Regions from separate parts of the Mycobacterium sp. RTGN6 genome, predicted to be linked through region 2. Evidence: predicted binding sites of a transcription regulator. Region 2 holds the regulator's gene; the other holds the start of a gene.
What was found. Region 2 encodes LexA, which represses DNA repair genes until DNA is damaged. Its sites were predicted from a motif close to CGAACANNTGTTCG; they were not measured.
Positions count from the first base shown of each region.

Region 1 (14,972 bases), on a different contig from region 2:
CTCCAGCACGACGAGTTCGGCCACCCCGCCGTAGACGTCGCGGACGCCCGAGGTGTTCTGGTAGGCAACGAGATACGGGATTCTCTCGTAGTCGTACTTGACGGGCGCGTCGGTAGTCGTCATCAGTGTTGCCCCAGATCGTTGGCCAGTACTTCGGGCGAGGGTACGAGCCGGCGGCGGGTGTCGATCGCGATCACCGACCAGTCGACCTTGTCGTAGTCGTCGAACTTGCGGCGTGCCCGTTCGCGCGCCTTCTCCGGCGCGCCGTGGTGAACCCCTTGTGGCGCATGGGAAACGAGGCCGGCCGGCATCGGGATGCCATACAGCGTCCCGCCGTGGAAGAACGCGATCTCGTCGTAGTCGACGTTGCGGTGATACCAGGGCGTGCGCTCCGTGCCTGCGACGCCCTCGGCGGGTTTGGGCAGGAAGTTCATCACGTAGACGCCGGTGGCTTGCATGAACAGGTGCACGGTCGGCGGTAGGTGCACGCTGTCGGAGGTCACCACGTTGTAGTCGGCGATGTTGAACGTGAAGGCGAAGTTGTCGCCGCGCCAGCCCTCGACATCGAGCGGATTGTGTTGGTAGTAGAGGGTTGTCGGGCCACCCTCATGGATCAGCCGCACTTCGTACTCGGCCCGACCGTCGTCGTCGATGGGAGCCGGTTCGGGAATGACGGCCTGCGACGGGTCGAACGGGAAGTGCCTGCCGAGCGCACCGGGAGGCGGCACCCGGAACTCGTCGGTGGCCTGGATCATCAACCATGTCGACTCTTCATCGGGCACCTGACGCCACGTGCACGCCTTGGGGATGTACACCCAGTCGCCCTGCCGGTAGTCCAACGGCCCGAACTCCGTCTCCAGCCGTCCGGAGCCCTGATGCACGAAGGACAGCAGGTCCCCGTCGACATAGCGGACGAAGAACGGCATCGGCTCGCTGCGCCGCGACAGCAGCACCTGGCAGTCGGCGTTGGAGAACATCAGCAGCGGGTCGCCGTTGGAATCGGTGGCGTCGCTCGGCTTGAGCTCGGACGACAGCACGTCGAGGGAGCGAAGCGGGCCCTCGGATCGGTACGCGGTCGGGTCGTTGCGCCGGTACATGTTGGCGGTGCGGCCGGTGAACCCGCCACGGCCGAGCTCGTCGTCCTTGAGCCCGTCGAGGTCGGCGTGAAGCCGCCGCGGTGTCTTGCCCTTGCGCAGGTGAACGAAGGATTCCATGGGCGGCACCAATCACGTCGGGGCGGAACGGTCGAGTGGAACTGAAACTGACGTTACTTTTATTTCTTGACGGGTGTCAAGAGCCGATCCGGGCTACCTCAACGATGCCGTCAGTGGTCGAGATCGACGCGGATGGTCAGCAGGTTCGTGCCGAACGTGCGCACACCGAAGCTGTTGAGCTGCGGCAGCTCCCGGAGCCGGGCATGCGGGTCGTCGTCAGGCACCAGGTGGGCCGTCCCGGCGCGCCACCGACCGTGCAGACGAACGCGCACGCGCGGATCGGCCTGAATGTTGCGGACGTACTGAGACTGTTCGCCGAACTCGGAGACGAACCAGAACTCGTCGCCGATGCGCTTGCCGCCCAACGGAGTACGGCGCGGCTCACCGGACTTGCGTCCCGTCGTCTCCAGGAGCGTCTGGAATGGCAGCCGCCCCATCACTGGGTTGCCGATGCGCTTCTGGAAGAACTTGGTGAACCCAGAGGGTGAATTTGGCATAGCACTCATCTCACACCATCGCCGTCCGCGGAATCTTCATTCCCAGCGCTAGCGCACCGGCGAGTTCGCGGCTCGTGTCGTAGTCGAACACGACGTGACCGGCCAGCACGTCGACGTCGCGCTTGAAGCGCTGCATGGGGTTGTCGAGGAAGTGCACGCTGGCGCCGGAGGCCTCGAAGAGCGAGCCGATCACGGCGCGGGACTCGGCGACGATGTGTGCGGCGGCAAGTCTGGCCTCGCCGCGCACTGGACGGGGCACCACGTCGCCCGTCGCGACGATGTGTGCCACCTCGCCGACGGTGTCCGCCAGCAGTCCGTGTAGCGCGCGCAGCCGTACGCGCGCCTCGGCGAGCCGGGCTTGTGCGATGGGTTTGTCCTTCTGCATCACGCCCTCGTAGGCGAGCAAGCGGCCGGCCAGCCGTTCGGCGTAGAGCTCCGTAACGCGCTCGGCGCTGCCCAGCGCGGGCATGGCGGCCAGCAGCGCGAGCGCAGGCACCATCGGCCAGCGGTAGGTCGCCGAATCGTGCAACGCGGCGCCGGGCGCCGTTCCGCCGTAGATGTCGGTGACGCGGACGAGGCGGTGCTCGGGGACGAATGCGTCGGTGACCACGACGTCGTTGGAGCCGGTCGCCCGCATGCCGTCGGTGTGCCACACGTCGACGACGGTGAAGTCGTCAGCCGGCAGGAGGGCCAGTGCGGGGTAGATGCCGTCGTCGGGGCCGCAGAGCGCGCCGACGATCAGCCAGTTGCCGTCCATCACCCCGGTGGCCCACGACCACCGTCCGGTCAGCCGGATGCCGCCCTCGGTGGGCACGCCGCGGCCCGTCGGTGCGAGCGGGGCGGGAGCCAGGAATGGCCGGGTGGCGAACGCCTCTTCCTGGGCCTGCTCACCGAACAGCGAGACCATCCAGTTGTGCAGGGCGTAGAACCCGATGGTCCACGCGCTGGACGTGCAGCCGTGGGCCATGCGGCGGACGGGGTCGAGGATGGCGGGGAAGTCCGCCTGCGCGCCGCCGAAGCGTGCGGGCACCAGCAACTCGGTGAACCCGGACGCGGCGAGTTCTGCCACGGTCGCGTCCGGCAGTCGGCGCACGTCCTCTGCCTCGCGGGCGCGTTCGGCCAGACCCGTGACGAATTGGTCAGAAATGCCCTGAATCGCGGCGACTGGTGGCATGGCTAGGACGCTACCATACCTTTTGGTATGTTAATTATCGGGCGAGAACCAAATCGAGAAACCGTTCGCCACGAGCCGCCTCTTGCGCCCCCGGGGTGGGGCCGGACAGATGCAGGAATCCGATTCCAGCCGCGAAGACGACGTTTGCGCGCAAGTCGGCGTCGTCGGCGTCGAACCCGTAGTCCAGGAACGCCTGGCGCACCGCCGCCAAGACCCGGCGATCCGACGCGCGAACGCTCGCCGCGACGGTCTCGTCCAGGCGTGCCCATTCCCGCATCGCGCGCTCCAACGTCCAATGCCGAGGGCTGACCAGCGCTGACATCATCCGCGCGAGACGTTCGCGTGGCTCGAGGTCACCCATGTCATCGAAGCTGCGGCGGTCCTCGTCGCGCAGTTCGCCCCATGTCGCGATGAGCGCGGCCCGGTACTGGGGCATCCCGTCGAAGTGCCAGTAGAAGCTGCCCTTGGTCACGCCGAGTCGCTCGCAGAGCCGATCGATCTTGAGCGCCTTGATGCCCTCTCCGGCCAGGATCGCGTAGCCCGCTCGAATCCAATCGTCGACGCTCAACCGGCTGGCGGATCGTTTGCCAGCCGTACCGCGAGTACCCGCCATGAGCCGCAGCCTAATGGGGCGATCGGCGCCACAACTGACGACGCCGTCACTTCACTGAACGGCTAGCAAACTCGTCACGGGGTGGTCACGGACTTTCTCGTGACAGCGGGCCCGTGTTTTACTGCCTTTTACAACTGAACTCTCTGGTCCGCCCAGGATTGGGCGGGCGCGGTCGGTTGGTGCACTGCCACCGAACCGCACAGGCGATTGTCCATCGCGGGATCTGGACGGGTCCCGCGTAACCGGAACTGAATGGAATTCATTGATGTTCGTTGACAGAATTCGTGGCCGCTGGGCTCGCCGGCTCCTCGGCGCAACCATGGCGGCGCTCCTGCTCCCAGGCATGATCGGCCTGGTTGGCGGTAGCGCAACCGCGGGGGCGTTCTCACGCCCTGGTCTGCCGGTCGAGTATCTGATGGTGCCGTCACCGTCGATGGGCGTCGACATCAAGGTGCAGTTCCAGAGCGGTGGCGCCAACTCGCCCGCCGTATACCTGCTCGACGGCCTACGCGCCCGCGACGACTTCAACGGCTGGGACATCGAGACCCCGGCCTTCGAGTGGTACCTCGACTCCGGGCTGTCGATCGTCATGCCGGTCGGCGGACAGTCGAGCTTCTACGCCGACTGGTACTCGCCTGCGCGCAACAAGGCGGGCCCGCCCCTGACCTACAAGTGGGAGACGTTCCTGACCTCCGAGCTGCCGGGTTACCTGGCCTCCGAGAAGGGCGTGAAGTCCACGGGCAGCGCTGCGGTCGGGCTGTCGATGGCCGGTTCGGCATCGATGATTCTGTCGGTCTATCACCCCGAGCAGTTCATCTACGCCGCCTCGCTGTCGGGCTTCTTGAACCCGTCCGAGGGTTCGTGGCCCTTCCTGATCAACATGTCGATGGGTGACGCCGGTGGTTTCAAGGCCAATGACATGTGGGGTCCCACGGAAGACCCGAACAGCGCCTGGAAGCGCAACGACCCAATGGTGCAGATTCCGGCGCTGGTGGCCAACAACACCCGGCTCTGGGTCTACTGCGGCAACGGCCAGCCCAACGAGCTCGGTGGTGGCGACCTGCCCGCCAAGTTCCTCGAGGGCCTGACCATCCGCACCAACCGGACCTTCCAGGACGAGTACATCGCAGCCGGTGGCAACAATGCCGTGTTCAACTTCCCGGACAGCGGCACTCACACCTGGGCGTACTGGGGACAGCAGCTGCAGCAGATGAAGCCCGACCTGCAGCGCGTGCTGATCGGCTGACGCGTGATCGGGTAGCGGGTCAGAACCCGCCCGCTACCCGCACCACAGCCCGGCCTGAGTAGCGGCCGGCGCGCACCTCGTCGATCACGGACATCACGTCCTTGACGTCGACGTCGTGCGCCACTCGGGAAAGGTGCTGCGGCCGAAGCGAATCGGCGAGCAGCTTCCAGAGCTCGCGTCGCGATGCGATGGGCAGCAGTACCGAGTCGATGCCCAGCAGCGCCACCCCGCGCAGGATGAACGGCATCACGGTGGTGGGCAGCGCGGTCCCGCCCGTCAGCCCGCTGGCGGCGACGGCGCCCCCGTAGTTCAGGGTGCTGAGCACGTCGGCCAGCGCCTGCCCGCCCACGCAGTCGATGGCGCCCGCCCAGCGCGACTTGCCAAGCGGCCGGGGCTTGGCATCCGGATCCTCGGGCAGCCGACCGATCACGTCGGCGGCGCCGAGCGCCTTGAGTTCTTCTGCAGCGTGCGGCTTTCCGGTAGACGCCACCACCTGGTAGCCGGCCTTGGCCAGCAGGTCGATGCTGATCGACCCGACCCCACCGGTGGCCCCCGTGACGACGATGGGGCCGTCGTCGGGACGAATGCCGCGGTTGCGCAAGGCCTGCACGCTCATTGCGGCGGTGAAGCCCGCGGTGCCGATCACCATGGCGTCGCGGGCGTCCAACGCCCCAAGCGCCACGATCTGGTCGGCGGGCAGGCGCGCGTACTCGGCGTAACCGCCGTGCTTGGCCGTCCCTATGTCATAGCCGTGGGCGAGCACCCTGTCCCCGACGGCGAAGTCGGGGGAGTCGGACTCGACCACTTCGCCAGCGAGGTCGATGCCAGGCACGATCGGATAGTCGCGCACCACGCCGCCCTTGGGCGTCACCGCGAGCGCGTCCTTGAAGTTCACGCTGGAGTACTCGACCTGGATCGTCACTTCGCCGGGCGGCAGCTCCGCGTGCTCGAGGGTTTCGACCGTCGCGGTGATGCCGTCGCCGTCTTGACGCGCGACCAGTGCCTGAAAGCTGTTCATGGATCCCGACGTTAGCGTGTCGGGATCCATTGGTCGGCTACTTCAGCTCGGCCGACGACAGGCCCAACAAGCGACGGGCGATGACCAGCTGCTGGATCTGCTGGGTGCCCTCGAAGATGTCGAGGATCTTGGAGTCGCGCGCCCACTTCTCCAGCAGGGTCTGCTCGGAATAGCCCGTCGTTCCTGCCATCTCGACGGCCTTGAGCGTGATGTCGCTGGCCACCCTGGCGGACTTGGCCTTGCCCATCGAGGCTTCCTTGGAGTTCGGGATCTTGTTGTCGGCCTGCCATGCGGAACGCACCGTCAGCAGATAACCCGCTTCCCAGTCGGCTTCCATGCGCAGGAACTCCGCGGCGGGTGCGCTCTGCGCATGCGCCGGTTTGTCGTAGGAGATCTCGATGCCCGCAGCGGTGAGGATCACGCGCAGCTCCTCCAAGGCCGCGCGGGCGATGCCGACGGCCATCGCGGCGACGATCGGCCTGGTGTTGTCGAACGTCTCCATGACGCCGGCGAACCCCTTGTCCACCTGGACGTCCGGGTTGCCGAGCAGGTTGTCCTTGGGAATGCGGGCGTTGTCGAACCGGATCACGGCGGTGTCGGACGCCTTGATGCCGAGCTTGTGCTCGAGGCGCTCGACGGTGACGCCGGGGTGGTCACGCGGCACGATGAACGACTTGATGGCCGCGCGGCCCTTCGACTTGTCCAGCGTCGCCCACACCACGATGTGCGTGGCGCGAGAGCCTGCCGTCACGAAGATCTTCTCGCCGTTGATGACATACTCGTCGCCGTCGAGCTTCGCGGTGGTCGACACGGCGGCCGAGTCGGAGCCGAAACTCGGCTCGGTGATGGCCATCGCGGCCCACACCTTGCCGAGTCGCGCGAGCTGCTCATCGGTGGCGACGCCGGAGATCGCCGCGTTGCCGAGCCCTTGGAAGGGCACCGACAGCATCAGCGCGACGTCGCCCCAGCTGACCTCGACCACGTTGAGCACCGCGGACATGTTGCCGCCGTTGACGTTTGCCTTCTTGCCGTCGTCTTCTCCGTCGCGGAACGCTTCGGCGCCCGCGAACGAGATGTGGTTGGCCTCCGAGATGCCCTCGAAGAGGGTGGCCAGGGTGTCGAGTTCGACGGGGTAGGCGTGTTCGGCCAGATCGTACTTGCGCGAGATGGGCCGCAGCATCTCCGCCGCGCCTTGGTGGCCCTTCTCGATGACGGCCTGCAGCTTCTTGGGCAGTTCCAGATTTATTGCCATGTCAGGTCTTCCGTTCCTAGTCGATCCAGCGCCTACAGGACCACGACGCCCTCGGCGACGCCAAGTGCCCGCAAATCGCGGTACCAGCGTTCGACGGGGTGTTCCTTGGTGAAGCCGTGGCCGCCGAGCAGTTGGACGCCGTCGAGGCCGATCTGCATGCCCTTGTCGGTGGCGATTCGCTTGGCCAGCGCGGCTTCTCGCGCGAACGGCAGCCCTTGTTCGGCCCGCGACGCTCCGCGCCAGGTGACCAACCGGAGCCCGTCGAGCTCGGTGGCGATGTTGGCGCACATGAACGCGACGGCCTGGCGGCGGGCAACGGGCTCGCCGAACGCCTCGCGCTCCTTGACGTAGGGGATGACGTAGTCGAGCACCGCATGTGAGGTGCCGACCGCCAGTGCGGCCCAACCCAATCGGGCCAGCGCGATCGCCTCTGAGTAGTCGGCGTCGGTGGCCTCGTCCTCGCCGAGCCGGTTCTCCAGCGGCACGGCGACGTTGTCGAGCTCGACGCGGCCGAGTGCGGCCGCACGGACGCCCATGCTCGGGTCGGCCTTGACGGTCAGCCCCTCGGAGGACGACTCGACGATGAACAGCGTTGGCCTGCCGTTGAGTTGGGCGGCGATGACGAACACCTCGGCGTCGGCGGCGGCGGGCACCAACGACTTGACGCCGGTGAGCCGATAGCCGCTCGGGGTGCGCACCGCGGTGGTCTTCAGCACGGTCGGGTCGAACAACGCATGCGGTTCGGCGATCGCCACGCACGCCTGCGGGACCTGTTCACCCGCGAACGCAGGCAGGTAGGTGGCCTGCTGGCCTGCGCTGCCCCAGTGGGTGAGCGCGGATGCGACACCACCGGGCGCCAGGATCGGCAGCGCCAGTCCCATGTCGCCGTAGGCGAGTGCCTCGGCGACGAGTGCGTTGGTGACGGTGCCGCGGCTCTCCGCGATGCCGTCGAAGTCCTCCGGGATGTTGATGGCCGTGATGCCGAGTTCGGCGGCCTTTCCGATCAGGTGGGGCGAGTGCGCGGCTTCGGCGTCGCAGTCGTGGGCGGCGGGCCTCAGGACCTTCGCGGCGAACTCGCTGACGGTCTCGACGATCATCGTCTGGTCTTCGTCGGGGGTCAGGTCGAAGTAGTCCGACCCGCTCGGCTTGAGCCGGGTGGCCGGCTTGCCGAGGCGTTGCACGCGCTTGAACTGACGCGAGGAGGCGCCGACGGCCGAGAAGGCGGTCTTGACGCCGTAGCGCAGCCCCTTGTTGAGCGGGTCGCGTAGGCCGTAGCGGTCCAGGAACTCCTGACCGAGGAGCGGGGTGATTAGTGCCAGCCCGACATCGGTCGCGGTGCGCTTGTGTCGCTGCAGGCCGATGGCGCTCTCCGCGCCGGAGCGCTTGGGGCGGCGCTTCGTCTCGTCGTTGGACGGCAGGGTGTTGGTCATGGCCGTATCTTACTCCTGAGTAAGATCGGCGGTCCTGTTGCCTACGTCACGTATTCAAGGCTCGACAGGACCCGGTCGTGCAAAAGGCCGTTGGTCGCCACTGCGCTGCCCCCGTGCGGACCGGGCGCACCCTCGACGTTGGTGAACCGGCCGCCGGCCTCGCGGACCAGGATGTCCAGGGGCGCCAGATCCCACAGCTTCACCTCGGGCTCGGCGGCGATGTCGACCGCCCCTTCGGCCAACAGGCAGTACGACCAGAAGTCGCCGTAGCCCCGCACCCGCCACACGTCGTCGACGAGCTCGAGGAATCGCGACCGACGCTCACCCCACCCGGTGAGGTCGGAGAACGACAGGCTGGCCGACGCCACGTCGTCGACGCCCGATACGGAGATGCGTCGAGTTACGCCGTCGAACGTGGTGAACGCCCCCTCGCCGGCTCCGGCCCACCACCGTCGGCGCAACGCAGGCGCGCTGACCACTCCTACCTCGGGCACGCCGTCGACGAGCAGTGCGATGAGCGTCGCCCACACCGGCAGGCCGCGAACGAAGTTCTTGGTGCCGTCGATCGGGTCGAGCACCCATTGGCGTCCGCTGAAAACCGCTGTGCCGCCGTACTCTTCACCCAGTACGGCGTCGCCAGGCCTGCTCTTCGACAACGACTCGCGCAACGACTCCTCGGCGCCCCGGTCGGCGTCGGTGACCGGCGTCAGGTCGGGTTTGGTCTCGATGCGCAGGTCCAGCGCGCCGAACCGCTCCATCGTCAACGCGTCGGCCTGGTCGGCCAATTGCAGGGCTAGCGAAATGTCGTCTGCGACCGAGCTCATGGCTGCAGTCCTACCATGGGCGTGTGTTGGAAATCGTGATCCTCCTTGTGTTGCTCGGCTCACTGGCCCTGCTGATCGGCCCGCGGATCATGGGGCGACGCGGACTGGGCGGCGAACAAGCCCATGGCACTCTGCTGATCACCAGCCTGAGCCCGAAACCCGATGCCGATGGCGAACAGTTCGTGACGATCAACGGGGTCATGAGCGGGCCAACGGTCAACGAGCACCCGGTCTACGCGCGGGTGGCCGTCGACGTGAGCGCGTGGCCGTCGATGGGCGACCTGATGCCCGTCGTGTACTCGACCAAGAACCCCGACAATTGGCGGTTCGCGCCGCCAGAGCAGCCGTTGCCGCCCTCGTCGCAGCCGTACGAGCCGCCGGCGCCCTATTAGACCCTCGCCCTACTAGTCCGTCGACGAGACTGCGGCGAGATCGGGTTTGTTCGCAAGATCGTGATCTCACCGCAGTTTCGGCGATTCGGTGAAAACTCTTCTGTCACTTCAGTTCCAGTCGTCACATTCGGCGAATTCTTGTCGGTGTTCGCACGTATGTTCGAGTCATGTCAGGGACAGCAGTCGGGGAAGCGGTGGCCGCTTTACGGGCCGCGCACGACGCGCTGGCCGGCTGCGACCTCTCGCTCCTGACCGAGGCCGAATTGCTCGAATTCCTCGACGAGCTCGAGACGTTGTCGTGTCAGTTGCCGACCCAGTGGCACCGCGGGCTGGCCCGACTGCAGACCGAGACCACCCCGCAGGCGATGGGCGCCAAGTCCTGGAACGAGGTGCTGCGCATCCGGTGGCGCATCTCCACCGCCGAAGCCGGCCGACGGCTCGCCGAAGCCGCAGTACTGGGCCCACGCCAGAGCTTGATCGGAGCACCGCTGGCGCCGGTGCTGGCCGCCACCGCCGCCGCCCAAGCCGCGGGGTTGATCAACGCCGAACACGTCGACAAGATCCGCGACGCCATGGGCCGCATCCCGGCGTTCGTCGACACACCCACCCGTGAGCAGATCGAACTCGACCTGGTTCGGCTCGCCGTCGGCGTCGGCCCCAAGGAACTCAAGGACTCCGCCGATCGGGTGCTGTTCCTGCTCGATCAGGACGGCCCCGAACCCGACGACACCGAACGCGCCCGCAAACGCGGCTTCACGGTCGGCCCCCCGGGTCGCGACGGCACCCGCCCGGTGACGGGGAACCTCACCCCCGAAGCGTGGGCGACCTACGAGGCCACCTTCGCCAAACTGGCGGCCCCCGGCATGTGCAACCCCGCCGACCCCGAACCCTGTGTCAGCGGGACTCCGTCGCAGGCCCAAATCGACAACGACCACCGCACCCTGGCGCAGCGCCAACACGACGCGTTCGTCGCGGTCGGTCGCATCGCCCTGATGAGCGGCGAACTCGGCCAACACAACGGGCTGCCGGTGTCGATCATCATCCGCACCACCCTGCAGGACCTGGAATCGCGCGCCGGGGTCGGTGTCACCGGCGGGGGCACCGTCGTGCCCATCGGCGAGGTGATCCGGTTGGGCGGGCACGGCAACCACTTCCTGGCCGTCTTCGACGGCGCCACCGGGTCGGCGCTGGATCTGTTCCGGGCCAAACGCGTCGCCTCCCCCGCGCAGCGGATCATGCTCATCGCCCGTGACGGGGGTTGCACCAAACCGTGCTGCCCCGTCGGCGCCTACGGCAGCCAGGTCCACCACGCGCTGCGCGACTGGATCGACGGCGGCAACACCAACGTCGACGAACTCGCCCTCGCCTGCGGGCCAGACAACCGCATGGTCGGCCCCGGCGGCTGGACCACCACCATCAACTCCCGCGGCGAGGTCGAATGGACGCCCCCACCACACCTCGACACCGGCCAAGCCCGAGTCAACTACTACCACCGACCAGAACTACTACTAAGGCCACCCGACGACCCGAAACCCCAACGCACCAACGACACCGGCCAACCCGGCGGCCCCGCACCACCAGAATGGCCATGGGACTAGGCCAGTTCGGCGTCGAGGCCGGAGAGGTGGCCACAGGCATATGCGCGCGACGGCGTCGGCCGAGGAGTGGTGAGACCTCGGATCGGTGACGGGCGCCGGTGGGGTGGTGAACCCGGCGATGTGACGTCCTGCGTCGTTACGCCAGCGTCTTTACCCGCATGAGTCGTGGCTGATCAGCCCAGGCTGAAACAGCTCGTGCGCCCGCCGTCGACCACCAGGTTGGAACCGGTGACGTAGCTGGCCTCATCGGACAGCAGGAACGCGACGGCGTTGGCGATCTCCTCGGGTCGGGCGAGGCGGCCCAAGGGGATCGACGCCTCGTTCTCGGCGCGTTCCGCCGCAGGGTCCGGCGCAGTGGCGAACTCGGCCATCACCATCGGGGTGTCGGTGGTGCCTGGGGAGACGCTGTTGACCCGGATTCCGTGCGTGGCGAGTTCGGCGGCCAGGGCGCGCGTCATGGCGAGCACGCCACCCTTGGTTGCGGTGTAGCCGACGAAGCCGGCCTGTCCGAGCACACCGAGTTCGGATCCGGTCGTGACTATCGAACCGTGCCCAGCGGGAATCATCCGTCGGGCCGCCTCGCGGACCACGTAGAAACAACCCGAGAGGTTGACGTGAAGCTGCCGCAGCCAGTCGTCATCGCTCGTCGTCACTGTGGGTGCGACCACCGAGATGCCCGCATTGCTGAACACCGCCGACACGAATCCGAGCTCGCTCGCCCGGTCGAACGCAGCGGTCACCTGTGCAGGATCGGAGACGTCGGCCTCGATGGCCAGCGCGCGTGCCCCCTCGTCGCGACACTGCCGAGCGGAGTCCTCGAGGGCGTCACCGGGCAGCGCGACGAGCGCCACTGCCGCCCCATCGCGGGCCAGCTGGACGGCGGTCGCGCGGCCGATCCCCGAACTCGCGCCGGTGACGAGCGCGACCCGGCCGGAAAAGCGCGTCATGTGATCAGCCGTGGCTGATCCGAAGTAGCTCCGCGACGCTCGTCAGCTTCACCCGCGGCCTGCCGTGCGGTTCACCCAAGGACCGCTCGTGTTCGTCGATCAACTTCCAGTGGTCGTCGGTCACCAACTTGGGCTGCCGCGACAGCAACCATTCGACGAGCGACTGGTCGTGATCGTCGCCGAAGTCGGGCAACGTGCGCCCGTCGAGGTCGGCGAGCAGGGTGGCCACCGTGTCGGCCGAGTCCTTCTTGTTGCTGCCGATCACGCCGGACGGGCCACGCTTGATCCAGCCGACGACGTACTCGTTCGCGCTGCCCTCGACCCGCCCGTCGGTGTGCGGAATGGTGCCCGACCGGTCGTCGAACGGCAGGCCGGGCGTGGGCACGCCGCGGTAGCCGACGGCCCGCACCACCAGTTGCGCGGGGAGTTCCTCACGGACCCCGGTGTCCTTGGCGACCAGCCGCCCACCTTCGTCCACCAACTCGTTGTGGCCCAGCACGATCGACTCGACCCGCCCGTCGCCCTTGAGCTCGATCGGGGAGGTCTGGAACCGAAACACGATGCGGCGCTTTGCTCCCCGTGGTGTCGTCTCGGCGTAACCCCGCATCACCTTGACGTTCAGCTTGACGGTCTTGCCCGCGGCCTCGAGCTCGTCATCGGTGATCTTGTCGAAGTCGGCGACGTCGACGATGACGTCGACGTCGGCCATCGCCTCCATGTCGGCGAGCTCGCGAAGTTCCAGCGTGGTGAACGTGGCCTGAAGCGGCCCGCGGCGGCCGATGACGACGACCTCCTCGACGCCGCGCGCATGCAGCGACTCCAGCGCGTGGTCGGCGATGTCGGACTTCGCCAGCATGTCGGGGTCGCTGACCAGGATGCGTGCCACGTCCAACGCGACGTTGCCGTTGCCCACGACAACGGCCCGACTGCTCGAAACGTCGGGCGCCATGTCCGAAAAGTGGGGGTGCGCGTTGTACCAGCCGACGAAGTCGACGGCAGCAACGCTGCCAGGAAGCTCCTCGCCGGGTATGCCGAGCGGCCGGTCCGACTGCGCCCCGATGGCGTAGACGACGGCGTCGTAGCGCTCGGCGAGTTCGGGCGCCTGGACGTGCTCGCCGATCCTGACGTTGCCGAAGAAGCGGAAGCGCGGATCGAGCGCGATCTTCTCGAACTGGGCGCTGATCGTCTTGATCTTCGGATGGTCGGGTGCCACGCCGGAGCGCACCAGGCCCCAGGGGGTCGGCAGCATCTCGAGCATGTCGACGCGCACGTCACGACCCTGACCGGAGTCGTCGGCCGCGTCGGCGAACTTCAATAGCGAGGCGGCCGCAAAGTATCCCGAAGGGCCAGAGCCGACGATCGCCACGTGATATGGGCGCATTGATAAGGAGCCTTCTGTCGCTGTCCGGCTACGCGCAAGGGGCTGTCGCGGACGTAGCTCGGCTGATTACCCAGCCGACTCTAAACCGCTAAATCGGATCCCGCGGCCAACGTGGAAAGGCACGGGCGATGCGGTCGGTACCCTGAACTCCCGTGGATCCCGACCTGCAAGCCGACATCGCCGCCCTCGACACCACCTTGACGACGGTGGAGCGGGTGCTGGACGTCGACGCGCTGCGCGCCCGCATCGACGCATTGCAGGAACAGGCCGGCGACCCCAACCTGTGGGACGACCAGACGCATGCCCAGAAGGTCACCAGCGACCTCTCGCATGCGCAGAGCGAGCTTCGGCGCGTCGAGGAGCTGCGTCAGCGGCTCGACGACCTCCCGGTGCTCTACGAGCTCGCCCGCGAGGATGGTGGCGCCGCCGACGTCGCCGAGGCCGATGCCGAGCGGGCGAAGCTGCACGACGACATCGAGGCGTTGGAGGTCCGCACGCTGCTGTCGGGGGAGTACGACCAACGCGAGGCCGTCGTCACGATCCGATCGGGCGCCGGTGGGGTCGACGCGGCGGACTGGGCCGAGATGCTCATGCGGATGTACATCCGCTGGGCCGAGAAGCACGACTACGGCGTCGAGGTGTTCGACACGTCCTACGCCGAGGAGGCGGGCATCAAGAGCGCGACCTTCGCGGTGCACGCGCCGTACGCCTACGGGACGCTGTCGGTCGAGCAGGGCACCCACCGACTGGTGCGAATCAGCCCGTTCGACAACCAGAGCAGGCGCCAGACCTCCTTCGCCGACGTCGAGGTGCTCCCGGTGGTCGAGACCACCGATCACATCGAGATCCCGGAAGGCGACCTGCGCGTCGACGTCTACCGGTCCAGCGGTCCCGGTGGCCAGTCGGTCAACACCACCGACTCTGCGGTTCGACTCACCCACATCCCCACCGGTATCGTCGTGACTTGCCAGAACGAGAAGTCGCAGCTGCAGAACAAGGTGGCGGCGATGCGGGTTCTGCAGGCAAAGTTATTGGAACGCAAACGCTTAGAGGAACGCGCCGAGATGGACGCGCTCAAGGGTGACGGCGGCAGTTCGTGGGGCAACCAGATGCGCTCGTACGTGTTGCACCCGTACCAGATGGTCAAGGACCTGCGTAACGAATACGAGGTCGGCAATCCAGCGGCCGTACTCGACGGAGACATCGACGGATTCCTGGAAGCGGGAATCCGTTGGCGCAATAGGAAAGATGACGACTAAAACCTACGTAGCAATCGCATGGTCGCAACGCTGGCACGACTTCTGGCGGGGCGATATCGGCGAGTGGATCATCACCCGCGGACTGAAGATCGCGCTGCTGGTCATCTTTGCGATTTTGGCTGCGCGA
Region 1 is NZ_JAPZKZ010000014.1:95,585-110,556, reverse strand. It holds gene SLQ33_RS29315 (alpha/beta fold hydrolase) at 1-123, opposite strand, end outside; gene SLQ33_RS29310 (homogentisate 1,2-dioxygenase) at 123-1,214, opposite strand; gene SLQ33_RS29305 (nitroreductase/quinone reductase family protein) at 1,325-1,711, opposite strand; gene SLQ33_RS29300 (acyl-CoA dehydrogenase family protein) at 1,722-2,885, opposite strand; gene SLQ33_RS29295 (TetR/AcrR family transcriptional regulator) at 2,920-3,498, opposite strand; gene SLQ33_RS29290 (alpha/beta hydrolase family protein) at 3,761-4,744, shown strand; gene SLQ33_RS29285 (oxidoreductase) at 4,764-5,762, opposite strand; gene SLQ33_RS29280 (acyl-CoA dehydrogenase family protein) at 5,800-7,014, opposite strand; gene SLQ33_RS29275 (acyl-CoA dehydrogenase family protein) at 7,047-8,444, opposite strand; gene hisN (histidinol-phosphatase) at 8,486-9,268, opposite strand; gene SLQ33_RS29265 (hypothetical protein) at 9,292-9,660, shown strand; gene SLQ33_RS29260 (HNH endonuclease signature motif containing protein) at 9,828-11,258, shown strand; gene SLQ33_RS29255 (SDR family NAD(P)-dependent oxidoreductase) at 11,432-12,205, opposite strand; gene SLQ33_RS29250 (FAD-dependent oxidoreductase) at 12,210-13,586, opposite strand; gene prfB (peptide chain release factor 2) at 13,739-14,845, shown strand; gene SLQ33_RS29240 (mechanosensitive ion channel family protein) at 14,835-14,972, shown strand, end outside.
Region 1: SLQ33_RS29260 (HNH endonuclease signature motif containing protein) is a predicted target of LexA. The motif match lies at 9,810-9,823, and genes of this name have one in related genera.

Region 2 (14,972 bases):
TGAGCGTGGGAAATGCGCAAAACTGCCCGCTGTTCACACGACGTCCGGGCACGATACGTGCTCAGGCGCGTGCAGACGTCGGTGAGTTTGGCAACCATGTGGTGGCTCTCGTCGCACGCATGCCGCTAGCATCGGCGGCGTGGCGAACCTGGATCCGTTCCGTACTCCAGAGTTGCGGGCGCGATTCATCGCGAAGTACGACGCGGTGGTCGCTGACTGGCCGGTTCCCTGCGAAGAGCGCGATGTCAGAACCGAATTCGGCACGACGCACGTGATCGTGAGTGGGCCCGCATCCGCGCCGCCGCTGGTGCTGCTCCACGGCGCGGCCGCCACGGCGGTGATGTGGCGGCCGGTCATCGAAGAGCTCAGCGCGACCTACCGTTGCTACTGCGTCGACACGATCATCGAAGGCAACAAGAGCATTGCCAGTAGGCGGATCTTCGGAAAGGCCAACCTGGTCACCTGGTTGAAGCAGGTGTTCGCAGCGCTCGGTGTCGAGAATGCAAGGGTCGTGGGCCTCTCGTATGGCGGTTGGCTTGCCGCCAATCTCGCAGTGCAATCACCCGAGCTCGTGAATCGCCTCGTCTTGCTGTGTCCGGCGGCGACGTTCGCACCAATCGTCGTCGAGTTCTACCGCGGAGTGTTCACGTCTCTTTTGCTGAGTTCACCCGAACGGGCTCGGCGGTTCGTGCAGTGGTTGTCGAGTACACCGAACGTGGAATCGGATCCGACCGCAGATCTGATCATTACGGCGCTGCTATCCGGATCCAGATCCATTCCCCCGGGGCTGGTGGCGCCGACGGTGCTCTCCGACGACGTGTTGCGGCGGATAAGCGCACCGACGACGGTCGTGATCGGGGATCGCGAAGTCATCTATCGTGGTGGGCCTCGCGCCGCGATTGCGAGGGCGCAGAAGCTGATACCGAACGTTCATACGCATCTGATGGTCGGCGCGAACCACATGCTCACCATCGACGCGCCTCGACAACTCGCGGACGAGCTGCGGTCTGCGCTCGGCTGACTCAGGCGAACGGCATGCAGTAGCGCGCCTGGTCGCGGAAGCGTATGTAGGCGGGGTCGTTCGAGCGCAGGTTCGCGATCCGGTCGACCGCGTTGTCGATCCGCTCGACCTGACGCAGCACGCCGCCCACGCGCCCAAGATCGTCGTAGCCATCGGCGATCGGGCGCCGCGCCCCGGTCTTCTGGTGCATCCGCGCGAACAGGACGTCCCGCTGGTAGGCCAGCCAGCGCTGGCGTCCCTCGGCGTAGGCCGGACTGTCCAGGTAGCTGATCACGACCCGGGTGCCGCCGTGCAGACGCCGTCGGTACGTGCCGTCTGCGCAGGGCAGCTTCGTCGCGTCCGTCAGCTTCAGGTTCGCCATCGAGAGCTGTTCCTCCCGGATGTTGCGGATCTCGCGGCACTCGGAGAAGCGATCGATGGTCACCGCCGCGCCGAAACAGTCCGCGGGCCGCACGCCGACGATCTCGAGGTACGCCGTCAGCACCTCCTGCGGCGTCGACGGCAGATAGGGAAATGGCGACGGTGCCTCCGGCAGGCGCTGCGGCCGGGGATGAACCGCTTGGGCGACCGCCGCCCAGTTGAGCACCTCGACGTGCGTGCCTGCAACGCCTTCGAATGGAACCTCGAACGCGGTCGTCGGTTGGGGCGCGGTGCCCGCGGTGTGCAGCACGCTGACGCCCAGCACCCTGGCGTAGACGTCGGAGGACTCGTTGTCTAGCTCGTTGCCCCCGAGCCAGCTGTCGGTGCCTTGCATGACGACCTCGCGGGCGATGCCGAGACACTGGCCCGGCCGGATTCCCGACGCCGCCATCCAGGCGAGTGCCAAATCCTCGTCGAGCACCGCTGGATCGCCCTTGCGGCGGCTGACCCAGCGCGCCTCGCCGTCGAAGCGGACCCGCTGGGGCGGTGCCGCGGGCGGCAGCGCCGGAGTTGGTGCGTGGACGACGTCCCACTCGACGACCCGGCCCGATTCGGGGCCAGGCATCTTCGGGTCGAGCCGATCCGGCACGCGGTACACGCCGAAGACGAGATCGGGTCGAGCGGCCAGCCCGGTGTGTGCCAGATAGGCGGCGAGGTCGTCGAACTGGGCCTTGCCGCGGGTCGCGATCCTTGTCAGCACTGGCGGCGTTCGATCGTGGGCCAGGTACGGGCGTCGGGCGGCATCACGGGCCGCGCGCTCGCCATCGACGATCAGTCGGCGCTGGTCGGGGTCGAGATCGGGGCCGAACTCGCTGCCGATCCCCAACAGTCCCTTCGGGTCGGCGAGGGTAGCGGCCGTCTCCTTGAGGTCGCGGAAGGACTTCTTGAATTCGTCGGCGATGCTGGGGGGAGCGCGGAGCACCTCACTCGGCCTGGGAACGTCGGGCACCGTGCCCCAGAAGTGAGCGCCGGCCGGCCCCCCGAGTACCTGGCTGTCGAGCCGCGCCTGGTGCTCGGCGCGCGAGCGTTCCCATTCCGCGTCGATGTTCTGGGTGGCCGCTTCAACACGCCCCGCGTTCGCCTGCTGCCGCGCGTTCATCTTCGCCACGATGGCGGCTTGTTCCTCCGGCGACTTCTGATCCCATTTCTTCGTCTTTTGTCTGACGTACATCGACCAAAGACCCATCGCAGAAGTATTACCCGCCGCCGACCGTGTGGGAAGTGTTCGAAGAATTGGCGATCAACGCAGGCGGTTCGAAGGCTCGCACCGGAGGCAGTGCGCCGGTGTACTTCTCGAGTTCGACGAGCACGTGCGCGCCGGTGCACCCGCGGGCCAACGACGACGTGCCGGTGTCCGACGTAAGCACGTTGGGGTTGCCGTGCACGCACATCGCATCCGGATCGCCCGCGTCCTGCGGGTCATACCAGGCGCCGGTCGACAGCTGTACCACTCCCGGGCGCAGGCCCTCGTCGACGACGACCCCGGCCAGGCACGCGCCGCGGTCGTTGAACACGCGTACGACGTCGCCGTCGGAAACGCCGCGGTCGACGGCGTCGGTGGGATGGATGCGGATCGGTTCGCGCCCTTGCACTTTCGAAGCCTGACTGGTGGCGCCGCTGTCGAGTTGGCTGTGCAAGCGGGTGGCCGGCTGGTTTGCGAGCAACAGCAGCGGATAGCTTTCCGCGCGTGGGCCACCCAGCCACTCGTCGGGTTCGTACCAGGTGGGATGTCCGCCGCAGTCGTCGTAGCCGAACCCGTCGATCGTGTCGGAGAAGATTTCGATCTTGCCGCTGGGAGTGGCCAGTCGGTGCGCCTCCGGGTCGGCCCGGAAGTCGGCGAACAGCGTCAGTCCGGCCTCGGTCGGCAGCCGCAGCTGTCCCCGGGCCCAGAAGTCCTCGAACGAGGGGACGCTGAAATCCAGTCCAGCCGACCATTTTTCGTACATGTGCGCCAACCACTGGCGCGGCGTGCGGCCTTCGGTGAACGCGTCGCCGAAGCCGAGTCGGTCGGCAAGCGCGCTCAAGCTCTGATAGTCGTCGCGCGATTCCGCATACGCCGGAGCCATCGCGGGCATCGCCATCAGCAGGGGATCGTTGCGGGAGCCCGAATAGTCGTCCCGTTCGAAGCTTGTGGTCGAGGGCACCACGATGTCGGCGTGCTTGGCCATCGCCGTCCAATACGGGTCGTGCACCACGACCGTGTCGACGCGGGCGAGCGCCCGTCGCAACCTCGGAAGATTCTGATGGTGGTGGAACGGATTGCCGCCGGCCCAGTACACGCATTTGATGTCGGGGTAGGTCAGTGTGCTGCCGTTGAATGCGTAACGTTCGCCGGGGTGCAGCAGCATGTCGCTGATCGCGGCGACCGGGATGAAGGTCTGCACCGCGTTCGCGCCTTGTGGGAAGGTCGGGAGTCCGTACCGCAGCGGTGGCATGCCGACTTCGTTTTGTGAGCCATAGCCGTGCCCGAAACCCCCTCCGGGCAGCCCGATTTGGCCGAGCATGGCGGCCAGCGTCACACCCATCCACGGCGCTTGTTCGCCATGGCGGATCCGTTGCAGCGACCAACTGACCGTCACCATCGTTCGGCCCGCCGCCATCCGCCGTGCCAGTGTGGTGAGGTCGTCGGCACGCAGGTCGCTGAGCTTCGCGGCCCACTCCGGCGACTTCGCCACCCCGTCATCGGTTCCCAGTAGATAGCGCTCGAATCGCGAATATCCGACGCAGTAGCGGTCCAGGAAGTCGCGGTCGGCCAGCCCCTCGGTGGCGAGCACGTACGCCAAGGCCAGCATGATGGCGACGTCGGTGCCGGGCACCGGCGCGAACCACTCGCACTCGCCGTCGACGTCGTCGCGCAGCGGGCTGAACGACACGACCTTCCCGCCGCGTTCGCGCAGTCGATCCATGGAGCCACGGGACGGATGTTCGGTGGTGCCACCGGCATTGACCGCTGAGTTCTTCAGCGCCACTCCACCGAAGCAGACCATCAGGTCGGTGTTGTCGACGATCACCTGCCAGTTGGTCGATCGCCTGAAGAGGTCGTCGTGGGTCCCGACGACGCGCGGCATGATGGCGCCGGTGGCGCCGAGGCTGTACGAGTGACGCGAAAATGTGTAGCCGCCAAGCAGTTTGAGAAATCGGTGCACCTGGCTCTGAGCGTGGTGGAAGCGGCCCGCGCTGGCCCAGCCATAGGAGCCGCCGTAGATGGCCTCGTTGCCATGGGTGTCGACGACGCGGCGGAGTTCGTCGGCCAGCCGCTCGGTCAGTTCGTCCCATGACACGGCGACGAACTCGTCGGAACCCCGTCGAGTGCTCGGGCCTGCGCCGTCATCGAGCCAGCCGCGGCGGATGGCCGGCGTCGCGACGCGGGACTCGTGGCGAATGGAGCCCACCAGGTTGCCGAGTAGCGGTGACGGGTCGGCGTCGCCGTCGAACGGTCGTACCGAGGCGATGTCGCCGTCCTGGACGTCGGCGGTGAACGCGCCCCAATGGGTGAGGCTCGTCGGAGTCGGCGGCATGCCCCAAGTCTAGGGAGGCGGCCCGCAACCCGTGGTCCCCAGCGTTCGCCGCGGTACCGGTACCGCGGGTATCAACCATCCGGTTGGGTGGTATAGGGTCGGAGGCACATCCCGTATCGCCGATCCGGAGGTCATCCGTGGGCTCTTCCAGCCAGGTCATCAAGTACGAGCGCACCTTGTTCGAACCCGAACACGAACTTTTCCGCGACTCGTATCGCGCCTTTCTCGAGCGCCACGTCGCGCCGTTCCACGAGCAGTGGGAGAAGGACAAGATCGTCGATCGCGGCGTCTGGCTCGAGGCGGGCAAGCAGGGCTTCCTCGGCATGGCGGTGCCCGAGGAGTACGGCGGTGGAGGCAACGACGACTTCCGTTACAACGTCGTCATCACCGAGGAGACCACCGCGCGCCGCTTCAGCGGGCTTGGGTTCCCGTTGCAGAACGACATCATCGCGCCGTACCTGCTGCGGCTGGCGACCGAGGAGCAGAAGCAGCGCTGGCTCCCGGGCTTCTGCTCCGGGGAACTGATCACGGCGATCGCCATGACGGAGCCCGGCACCGGAAGCGACCTGCAGGGCATCAAAACCCGCGCCGTCAAGCAGGAGGACGGCAGCTGGGTGCTCAACGGCTCGAAGACGTTCATCACCAACGGCATTCACAGCGACCTCGTGATCGTCGTTGCGTGTACCGACCCGGACAAGGGCGCACTCGGCTTCTCGCTGTTGGTCGTCGAGCGCGGCATGGAGGGCTTCGAGCGCGGACGCCACCTGGACAAGATCGGTCTCGAGGCGCAGGACACCGCGGAGCTGTCGTTCACCGACGTGTTGGTGCCCGCCGAGAACGTGCTCGGCGAGGAGGGTCAGGGCTTCGTCTACCTGATGCAGAACCTGCCGCAGGAACGCATCAGCATCGCCGTCATGGCCGCCGCGGGGATGGAAGCCGTGCTGGAGCAGACGCTGCAGTACACCAAGGACCGCAAGGCGTTCGGCAAGCCGATCGGCAGCTTCCAGAACACCCGATTCACGCTCGCGGAGCTGTCCACCGAAGCCACCGTGGTGCGGATGATGGTCGACGAGTTCCTGAAGTTGCACCTCGAGGAGAAGCTGACCGTCGAGCAGGCCGCGATGGCCAAGTGGTACTCCACCGAGGCTCAGGTGCGGTTGAACGACCGCTGCCTGCAACTCCACGGCGGTTACGGGTACATGCGCGAGTATCCCGTCGCGCGGGCATTCCTGGACTCGCGCATCCAGACGATCTACGGCGGGACGACCGAGATCATGAAGGAGATCATCGGCCGTAGCCTGGGCGTTTAGCGCCTCGGCTGGCTCGCGCACGACCGAACTCGGGGCGGTTTGGGCCGGGCCGAAGTTCCGTCACGAGGCGGTCCCGGCACCCGCCATGCTGGGTGCCTTGGTGCGACACATTGCCGGGACGGGTTGGATATCCCTCAAGATGGACGTCGACTAAAGCAAAGTTGACGGGCGCGACACTTGACGGGGCACCTTGCACCGCTCGCGGGGAGGATTGATGACCGGGCTGCGAACACTGGCGGGCACGACGATGGCGCGCGCAACGGCGGGCCTCGTGATGGCGGTCGCCGTCGCGTTCCTTGTGCCGACCGTTCCCATGGCGTCGGCCGATCCGGCGAGCGACGCCGACGCCGCGATCACTGCGGCGTGGGACGCCGGCGGCGGAACCACGGGCACGCTCGGCGGCAAGGATGGCGGCGTCTATCCGGTCGGCGCCGGCTTCGGTCAGAACTTCGCGTTCGGCCGGATCTACTTCACGCCCGAGACCGGAGCGCACATCATGCAGGGCGCGATCCTGGACAAGTACCTGTCGCTCGGTGGGCCCGTCGACGGTGATCTCGGCTTCCCGAACATCGACGAGGGCGCAGGCAAGGCGCCGGGCAGTCGCAACACCACGTTCAGCGCGGCCGACAACCCGGTCATCTTCTTTACGCCGGACACCGGTGCACAGGTGGTGCGTGGTCCCATCAACGCGGCCTGGGACAGGCTCGGCGGGTCGGCCGGGGTGCTCGGCGTGCCGAAGGAAGACGAGGTATACCGCGCCGACGTGGTCAGCCAGGACTTCACCGGTGGTCAGGTGTCGTGGAACCGGAAGACCGGCGCCTTCACGACGACCCCGCCCGAGTTGGCGGGTCAGCTTGCGGGCCTGGTGGTTCCGGGTGACGCCACGTCGGCGATCTACGCCGCGCGCCGGGCGGCCGGTGGCCCGATGGGGCCGTTGGGTGCGCAGCAGGGGGACCAGTACCAGATCGGCGCCGACGGACTCGGGCAGAACTACGCGGGCGGCAAGATCTTCTACAGTCCCGCCACCGGCGCCAACGTCGTCACCGGTCAGGTCCTCGCGAAGTACGAGAGCGTGGGCGGCCCGCAGGGCGACCTCGGCTTCCCGACCAGCAATGAAGCCGACGGCGGCCTCGCACCCACTAGCACCATCGTGAGCTTCGCCGCTGCCGATCAGCCGGTCATCTTCTGGACGCCCGACTTCGGTGCCGTCATCGTGCGCGGTGCGATGAACGCCGCGTGGGCCAAGCTGGGCGGTGCAACGGGTGAACTTGGCGCACCGACCGCGGATCAGACCGAGAACGGCGACGTCGTCACGCAGAAGTTCAACGGCGGGGCGATCTCGTGGGACAAGACCTCAGGCGAGTTCAGCACCGAACCGGCGAACCTCGCGGCGCAACTGGCCGGCCTGAAGGTGCCCGGACTGCAGGCACCACAGGCGCCCGCCCCCGGCGACGTCTCCGAGTCGGGCGGCGAGAAGTGGTACCAGTGGCACAAGTGGTGGCTGCTGGCCATCGTCCCCATCGCGCTGCTGTTCGTCGCGATCCTGATCGGGGTGCTGCTGAACCGACGTCGCCGCGACCACGGGGGTTCGGTGGACCCGTTCGCCGAGGACTTCGACGATCGCGACCACGATGACGACTTCGACGACGACTACGACTACGACGAGCTCGACACGGCGGCTCACCACGACTTCGAGTCCGGTCCGCTGCCCGTTCGCGAGGACGACGGCCGCTACGCGCCGGCGAGCATGTGGGCGATGCCGACCGACCGCGGCCACGCCGTTTCGGACCCGTCGGACCCCGCCGTGCCCGTCGTGCCCGCGGGACTCTCGGACGATCAGGACGCGATCGACACCGCTCCGACACTGATCGAACCCGAGCCGGAACTTCCCCTCGAGTACGACCACGACGACGATGACGAAGACGAAGACGAAGAACCCGACAGTGGGCCGCCGAGCGGCAGGCACGCGGCCATCCGTATCGACGAGCCCGCACCCGCGCAGACATCGCTGCGGCTGGCGACGGAGGACGGGTTCCACGCGCCGGACGGTTATCCCATCAAGGCCGACACAAGGTCGGGTCTGTACTGGACGCCGGGCAGCGGGCCCTACGAGCACGTGCGCGCTGAAATCTGGTTCGCCAGTGAGGAATTCGCGTTGACGAATGGATTCGTGAAGGGCTGAAGCCGGGCGGGCCTACACCTTGCGGATGACGGTGACGACCTTGCCGAGGATGGCGGCGTCGTTACCGGGAATCGGATCGAACATCGGGTTGTGCGGCATCAGCCACACCTGACCTCCGGTGCGCTTGAAGGTCTTGACCGTGGCCTCGCCGTCGATCATCGCGGCCACGATGTCACCGTTGTCGGCGACGTTCTGCTGACGGATGACGACCCAGTCGCCGTCACAGATCGCTGCGTCGATCATCGACTCACCGACGACCTTCAGCAGGAACAGCGAGCCCTCGCCGACGAGTTCACGGGGCAGCGGGAAGACGGCTTCGACGGCCTCCTCGGCCAGGATCGGCCCGCCGGCGGCGATGCGTCCGAGCACGGGGACGAACGTCGGCTCGGGTAGCGCGTCCGACCCGGCGAGGTCGGTGGTCACTACGGCACTGGCCACCTCGTCTGGGCTGCGCACGTCGACGGCGCGCGGACGGTTGGCGTCGCGCCGGATGAAGCCCTTGCGCTCCAACGTGCGCAGCTGATGGGCGACCGACGAGGTGGACGTGAGCCCGACCGCGTCGCCGATCTCGCGGATGCTCGGTGGATAACCCCTAGTGGTGACCGAGGTGCGGATGACCTCGAGGATGGTGCGCTGACGCTCGGTCAGCCCCGCATCGCGTCGTGAACCGGTGTCGTCACTGCTGTCACTCATGGCGGCGAATGTAGTCGCATGTGGCCCGAGAATCAAACATGTGTTCGAGGGCGTGTCGCCGGGATTTTCTTGTCGGTGCCCCCGGTTATCGTTTGCAACAGTTCGATCACATGTTCTACCAATCGAACACGTGAGCGATTATGGTTCGAACACAGGAGCGAATAATCCTACCGAGGAAGGCCACCGAAGATGACCATCATCACCCGCGAGAACCCCACTGACCTCGTCGTCCGTCCCGTGCGGCCGGCCCGGGACGTACGCCGCCGGCCCCGGGCGCACCGCCCGCCCGGGGCTGCATTGCCGTACCGCGGCACCGGCGTGCTGATGTCGCGTGCATCGCACCGTCGCCGCCCGATCACCCCCGCAGCCACGGTCGTGCTCGCACTGATCGCCGCTGCGATCACCGTGTGGCTTGGGCTGGTGGCCCAGCTCGGTGCGCCCGTCGACGCGGCGGACACCACCACATCGGTGCCCAGCCGCCTGGCGGTGGTGCAGGTCCAGTCGGGTGAGTCGCTGCAGCAGCTCGCGCAGCGGATTGCGCCGGATGCGCCGACGGGCGCGATGGTCGATCAGATCCGTGAGTTGAACGAACTCGATTCGGCTGCGGTGGACGCCGGTCAGACCTTGATTGCCCCCGTCGGCTGATCGGTCGACATGCGCCGTGAAACGTGGTGCCGTGCATCGGTACGCTCGTATGCGTCCCCCGTAGGCGCACGCGGCGAAGGAGCGGTGATGCACTGTCCGTTCTGCCGCAATCCCGATTCCCGGGTGGTCGACTCGCGCGAAACCGATGAGGGTCAGGCGATCCGGCGTCGCCGCTCCTGCCCGGAGTGTGGCCGCCGCTTCACCACCGTGGAGACCGCCGTGCTGGCGGTCGTGAAGCGCAGTGGCGTCACCGAGCCGTTCAGTCGGGAGAAGGTCATCAAGGGCGTGCGCCGGGCGTGCCAGGGCCGCGACGTCGACGACGACGCGCTGAACCTGTTGGCGCAGCAGGTGGAGGACGCGGTGCGCGCCGCCGGATCCGCCGAGGTGCCCAGCAACGAAGTCGGGCTGGCCATTCTGGGGCCGTTGCGCGACCTCGACGAGGTGGCCTATCTGCGGTTCGCATCCGTCTATCGGTCGTTTTCATCGGCCGCCGACTTCGAACGCGAGATCGAGGCGCTGCGCGCCCACCGCGAAGTACCAACCACGGGCTAGGCGCCGGTCAGTCGAGCGTGCGCACCCCGTCGTCGACGACGCGGCCTGCGACCCTCACCCATCCCTCCGGATCCCACCGGGTGCTCAGCTGCGACCCCTGGCCCTGCGTGATCTCGAGGTCGCGGCTCAGGTAGTCGGTCATGCGTACGGCACCGGCCCCGGTCGCCTCGTCCTCCGTGATTCCGAGGTGGCTAGCGAACATTCGAGACCGGATCGTCCCCGTCTCGCGGTCGATCCAGGCCCAGACGTAGTGCTCGACGTCGTCGCCGTAGTCGTCGGGATCGGCCGCCAACACGTCCGCCACCGAATCCATGTCGTAGATCGAGAAGTCCGGCGCCCAGTCGGATCGCCCCCTGACCACCGTGAACTCGCCGTCTGGACGCGCGTCGTATTCCACCTGCACCACACCGGCAGGCACCTGCAGCGTGTTGATCGGCGTCCCGCGGTCCTTCAACCACCACGACGCCCCGACGGTGGGATGTCCGGCGAACGGCAACTCGGTGGTCGGAGTGAAGATGTGCGCCGTGGCGGTACGGGTGCCCGGTTGCGGCAGGTCGACGAAAATCGATTCGCTGTAACCCAATTCGGTGGCGACGCGTTGCCGATCGGCAGGTGCGACGAGGCTTGCGTCGATCACCCCGAGGGGGTTCCCGAAATTGCCCGCGGAGTCGGTGAAGACCCGTAGCACGCTCACATCGATGGCCATGCGTTAAACGCTACCGGGTAGCGGAGGCGTGCCGCCGTTCGGTCAGGTGGCGCTGCGTTCGTCGTGACCCATCGCGTCCAGCACGGCGACGCGGGTGTCGATCGAGCCGGTGAGGCCGCCTTCGCTGATGCCGGTGCGCAGCAGATTCCGAAGGACGTCCTGGTCGTAGACCGCGGGTTCGGTCCCGTCGATGAACTTCTCGACGAGTTCGACGAAGCGGTCCGGGTCGTCGTGGAAGGGGAAATGGCCGGAGCCCTCGAAGACCTCGAGCTCGGAGCCGGGCATCGCGGCGTGTGCCATTCGAGCGTGGGCGACCGGGATCACAGAATCGCGAGAGCCCCAAATGAGTTGCACGGGTACGGATTCGGTCAGATAACATCGGTCGAGCATCGTGACGACCTGACCGCGCCAGTCCACCACGGCGCGTAGGGTGCGCGCGAACGCCGCCGACGCGGTGGGCTCCGGCAGGTCCTCGAGAATCCGCAGCACGTCGGGGATGTCGCGGCCGACGCCTGTCGACCCGAACAGGGCGCCGCCGATGCGCCCGACCACCTGGAGCGCGGGAAGTACCAGCGGCAGCCGCAGCACTGCGAGCGCCTCACTACCGAGAGGCACCGAAGCGATGCGCAGCGCGATGTTGACGTCCTTGGTCACCCCGCCCGCGCCGACGAGGATCAGTCGTTCCACCAATTGCGGGAACTGATAGGCGAATTGCATGGCGACCCCGCCGCCGAGCGAGTGGCCGACCACCGTGACGTGTTCGATGTCGAGCACGCTGAGCAGATCCCGCATGCCGTTGGCGTAGGCGGCCACCGAGTAGTCGGCGCGTGGCTTGTCGGACTTGCCGTGCCCCAGTAGGTCCGGGGCGATGACCGTGAACCGCTGCGCGAGCTTGGACTGCACCGTGCTCCACGTCGTCGAGTTGTCGCCGATGCCGTGGATGAGCAGGATCGCTGGCCCGGACCCGGCCACCCGGAACGCGCGGCGGTAACCGTGGATGGTGCGGTATTGCAGCGTCGGCGTGAGTTCGCGCACCGTGCGCAGGTTGGGCTTTCGCTTGGTCTTCGAATCGGTCATGGTCGCCAACTTCACTGTCGGGCCTGGTCAGGGCGCTGCGTCGTCCTCCCCGGTGAACTCGCCACCGCCCTGTTCGGCGAGGAACTGTTCGAACTGGGCGCCGAGTTCATCCCCGCTGGGAAGGTCCTCGTCACGCGCCAGCAAGCTCCTGTTCTCTTGAGCGGCGACGAACGCATCGTACTGGCGCTCCAGCGCCGTCACCACTTGAGCGACCTCGGCGCTGGACTCCACCTGCTCGTTGATCTTGTCGTGCACTTCCGCACCCGCCTTGGTCAGTTCGGCGAGCGGAAAATCGAGCGCAGCCACTCTGGCAACTTCGCCGAGCAGCGCCTCCGCGGCCGGCGGGTAGTCCGTCTGGGCCAGGTAGTGCGGGACGTGCACGGTGAACCCCAAGGCGTCGTGGCCATGCTGGCTCAGCCGGTACTCCAGCAGGTTGGACACGCTTGCCGGCACCTGCACCTCCCCGACCCACGGTTGATGGTCGGCGATGAGCTCCTTGTGTTTGGCATGTGCCGTCATCGTGATGGGACGCGTGTGCGGGACGGCCATCGGGATGGTGCCGAGTCCGATGACCTGGCGTACCCCGAGCCGTTCGGCCAGCAGTCGCACCGCCGTGATGAACCGCTCCCACCTCAGATCGGGTTCCATGCCCGCGAGCAGCAGGAACGGGGTGCCGACGCTGTCGTGAAGTGCGTAGAGGTTGAGCTCGGGGTCGTCGTAGTCCGTGAAGTGGTCGGTCTTGAACGTCATCAGCGGCCGCCGGGAGCGGTAGTCGAGGAGCTCGTCGATGGCGAACGAGGCCACCAGCTCGGTGTCGAGCGTGTCCTTGAGATGCGTGGCCGCAAGCTTGATGGCGTGACCAGCGTCGGAGAACCCCTCCAGGGCGTGAATCATCACCGGGCCGCGGCCGTCCCCTGCGGACAATTGCGGCGCGGGGAACTCGAGCTCGTACATCCCGGTCTGTTCGGGTTGGTAGTGCGGCTCTGGGGTATCCGCGTGATCAGCCATCTGCTGCCTCCTCGTGACCTCTAGTGTCGCGCACATCGGCGAAGTTGCCAGTGCGTACCCCACACAACCGTTCGAACACGACCACTGCGCCAGCCATTCCGCGACGACCTGCCGTGATCGTGGCGTTCGGGCAAGATCGGTGTTGATGCGTCGCACCTGGATGGTTCTCGCGGCCGGAGTGACGATGCTCGCGGCCTCCTGCACCGATGCGGCGACCGGTTCCGTCGCCACCCCGACCACCCCGGCGACCACGCCGTCGTCGGTGGCCACCACGGGCGCCGTCGGACGCGATCCGCGGGTAGGCGCGGTGTTCCTCGGCGGACAGACGCTGCACGTGTGCAGTGGATCGGTACTGGACTCGGCCGCCGGCGACCTGATCCTGACCGCCGCGCACTGCATGGCCGACGGCGTCGAGGCGTACTTCGTGCCAGGCTTCTCCGACGAGGCCGGTTCCTCGGACTACTGGCGCTTCGACGCGGTGTATCTGGATCCGCGCTGGGTGTCCAACCAAGATCCGTTGGCGGACTTCGCAATTGCGCGCGTAAGTCGCGATCGTGGTGGATCGGTGGAGACGCACACCGGCGGTGGGTTCGCACTCGGTACGTCGCCGCGGGAAGGTACCGAGGTCACTGTGAACGGTTACGCCTTTGGCATGGGTGGTGAGCAACTGGGCTGCCGCGCTCGCGCCACGGTCCATCACGGGTACCCCGCGCTGCCGTGCGAAGGCCTCGTCGACGGAACCAGCGGATCGCCGTGGCTCGCCGACTCGGTGGTCACCGGGGTCGTCGGCGGATTGGAGGGCGGCGGCTGCGAGGAGGACGTGTCGTACTCGCCGCCGTTCGACGACGCGGTCAAACAGCTACTTCGCCGGGCCGAGGCGGGCGGACCCGGCGACGCCCCGCCGACGGTGTTCGCCGACGACTGCTGAGTGCCTCAGTGCTTGAACTGACTCAGCGCACGCAGCTTGTTCATCACGTCGAGCGCGGCCACCTTGTAGGCCTCGGAGAACGTCGGGTAGTTGAACACGGCGTCCACCAGGTATTCGACGGTTCCGCCGCACCCCATCACCGCCTGCCCGATGTGCACCATCTCGGTGGCGTTGGTGCCGAAGATGTGCACGCCGAGCAGGCGCAGATCTTCGGTGGAGACGAGCAGTTTGAGCATGCCGTAGGAGTCGCCCGCGATCTGGCCGCGCGCGAGTTCCCGGTAGCGGGACACCCCCACCTCGTAGGGGATCGAATCCTTCGTGAGATCGACCTCGGTGGCGCCGACGTAGGACACCTCGGGGATCGAGTAGATGCCGATCGGCTGGAGTTCGGTCATGCCCTTACAGGGTTCGCCGAACGCGTGATAGGCCGCCAGTCGGCCCTGATCCATCGAGGTGGCGGCTAGCGCGGGGAAGCCGATGACGTCGCCGACGGCGTAGATGTGGTCGACCTTGGTCTGGTAGTTGTCGTCGACGAAGATCCGGCCGCGGTTGTCGGCTTCCAAGCCGGCGTTGGGAAGATCCAAGTGATCGGTGAAACCCTGGCGGCCCGCCGAGTACATCACCGTCTCGGCCGGAATCTGCTTGCCGCTGGCCAGCGTCGTGACGGTGCCAGAGGAGCCGACGTCGACCGCGGTGACCTCTTCGCCGAACCGGAACGTGACGGCGAGGTCGCGCAGGTGGAACTTGAGTGCCTCGATGATCTCGGGGTCGCAGAACTCCAGCATGTTGTCGCGCTTCTCGACGACGGTGACCTTGGTGCCGAGCGCGGCGAACATCGACGCGTACTCGATGCCGATGACGCCCGCGCCGACGACCACCATCGACGTGGGGATGATCTTCAGGTCGAGGATG
Region 2 is NZ_JAPZKZ010000007.1:45,300-60,271, reverse strand. It holds gene SLQ33_RS18080 (alpha/beta fold hydrolase) at 140-1,021, shown strand; gene SLQ33_RS18075 (hypothetical protein) at 1,023-2,612, opposite strand; gene SLQ33_RS18070 (molybdopterin guanine dinucleotide-containing S/N-oxide reductase) at 2,638-4,959, opposite strand; gene SLQ33_RS18065 (acyl-CoA dehydrogenase family protein) at 5,118-6,269, shown strand; gene SLQ33_RS18060 (hypothetical protein) at 6,484-8,451, shown strand; gene lexA (transcriptional repressor LexA) at 8,464-9,144, opposite strand; gene SLQ33_RS18050 (LysM peptidoglycan-binding domain-containing protein) at 9,334-9,789, shown strand; gene nrdR (transcriptional regulator NrdR) at 9,877-10,341, shown strand; gene SLQ33_RS18040 (PhzF family phenazine biosynthesis protein) at 10,349-11,047, opposite strand; gene SLQ33_RS18035 (alpha/beta hydrolase) at 11,090-12,124, opposite strand; gene SLQ33_RS18030 (proteasome assembly chaperone family protein) at 12,152-13,168, opposite strand; gene SLQ33_RS18025 (trypsin-like serine peptidase) at 13,278-14,060, shown strand; gene sthA (Si-specific NAD(P)(+) transhydrogenase) at 14,066-14,972, opposite strand, start outside.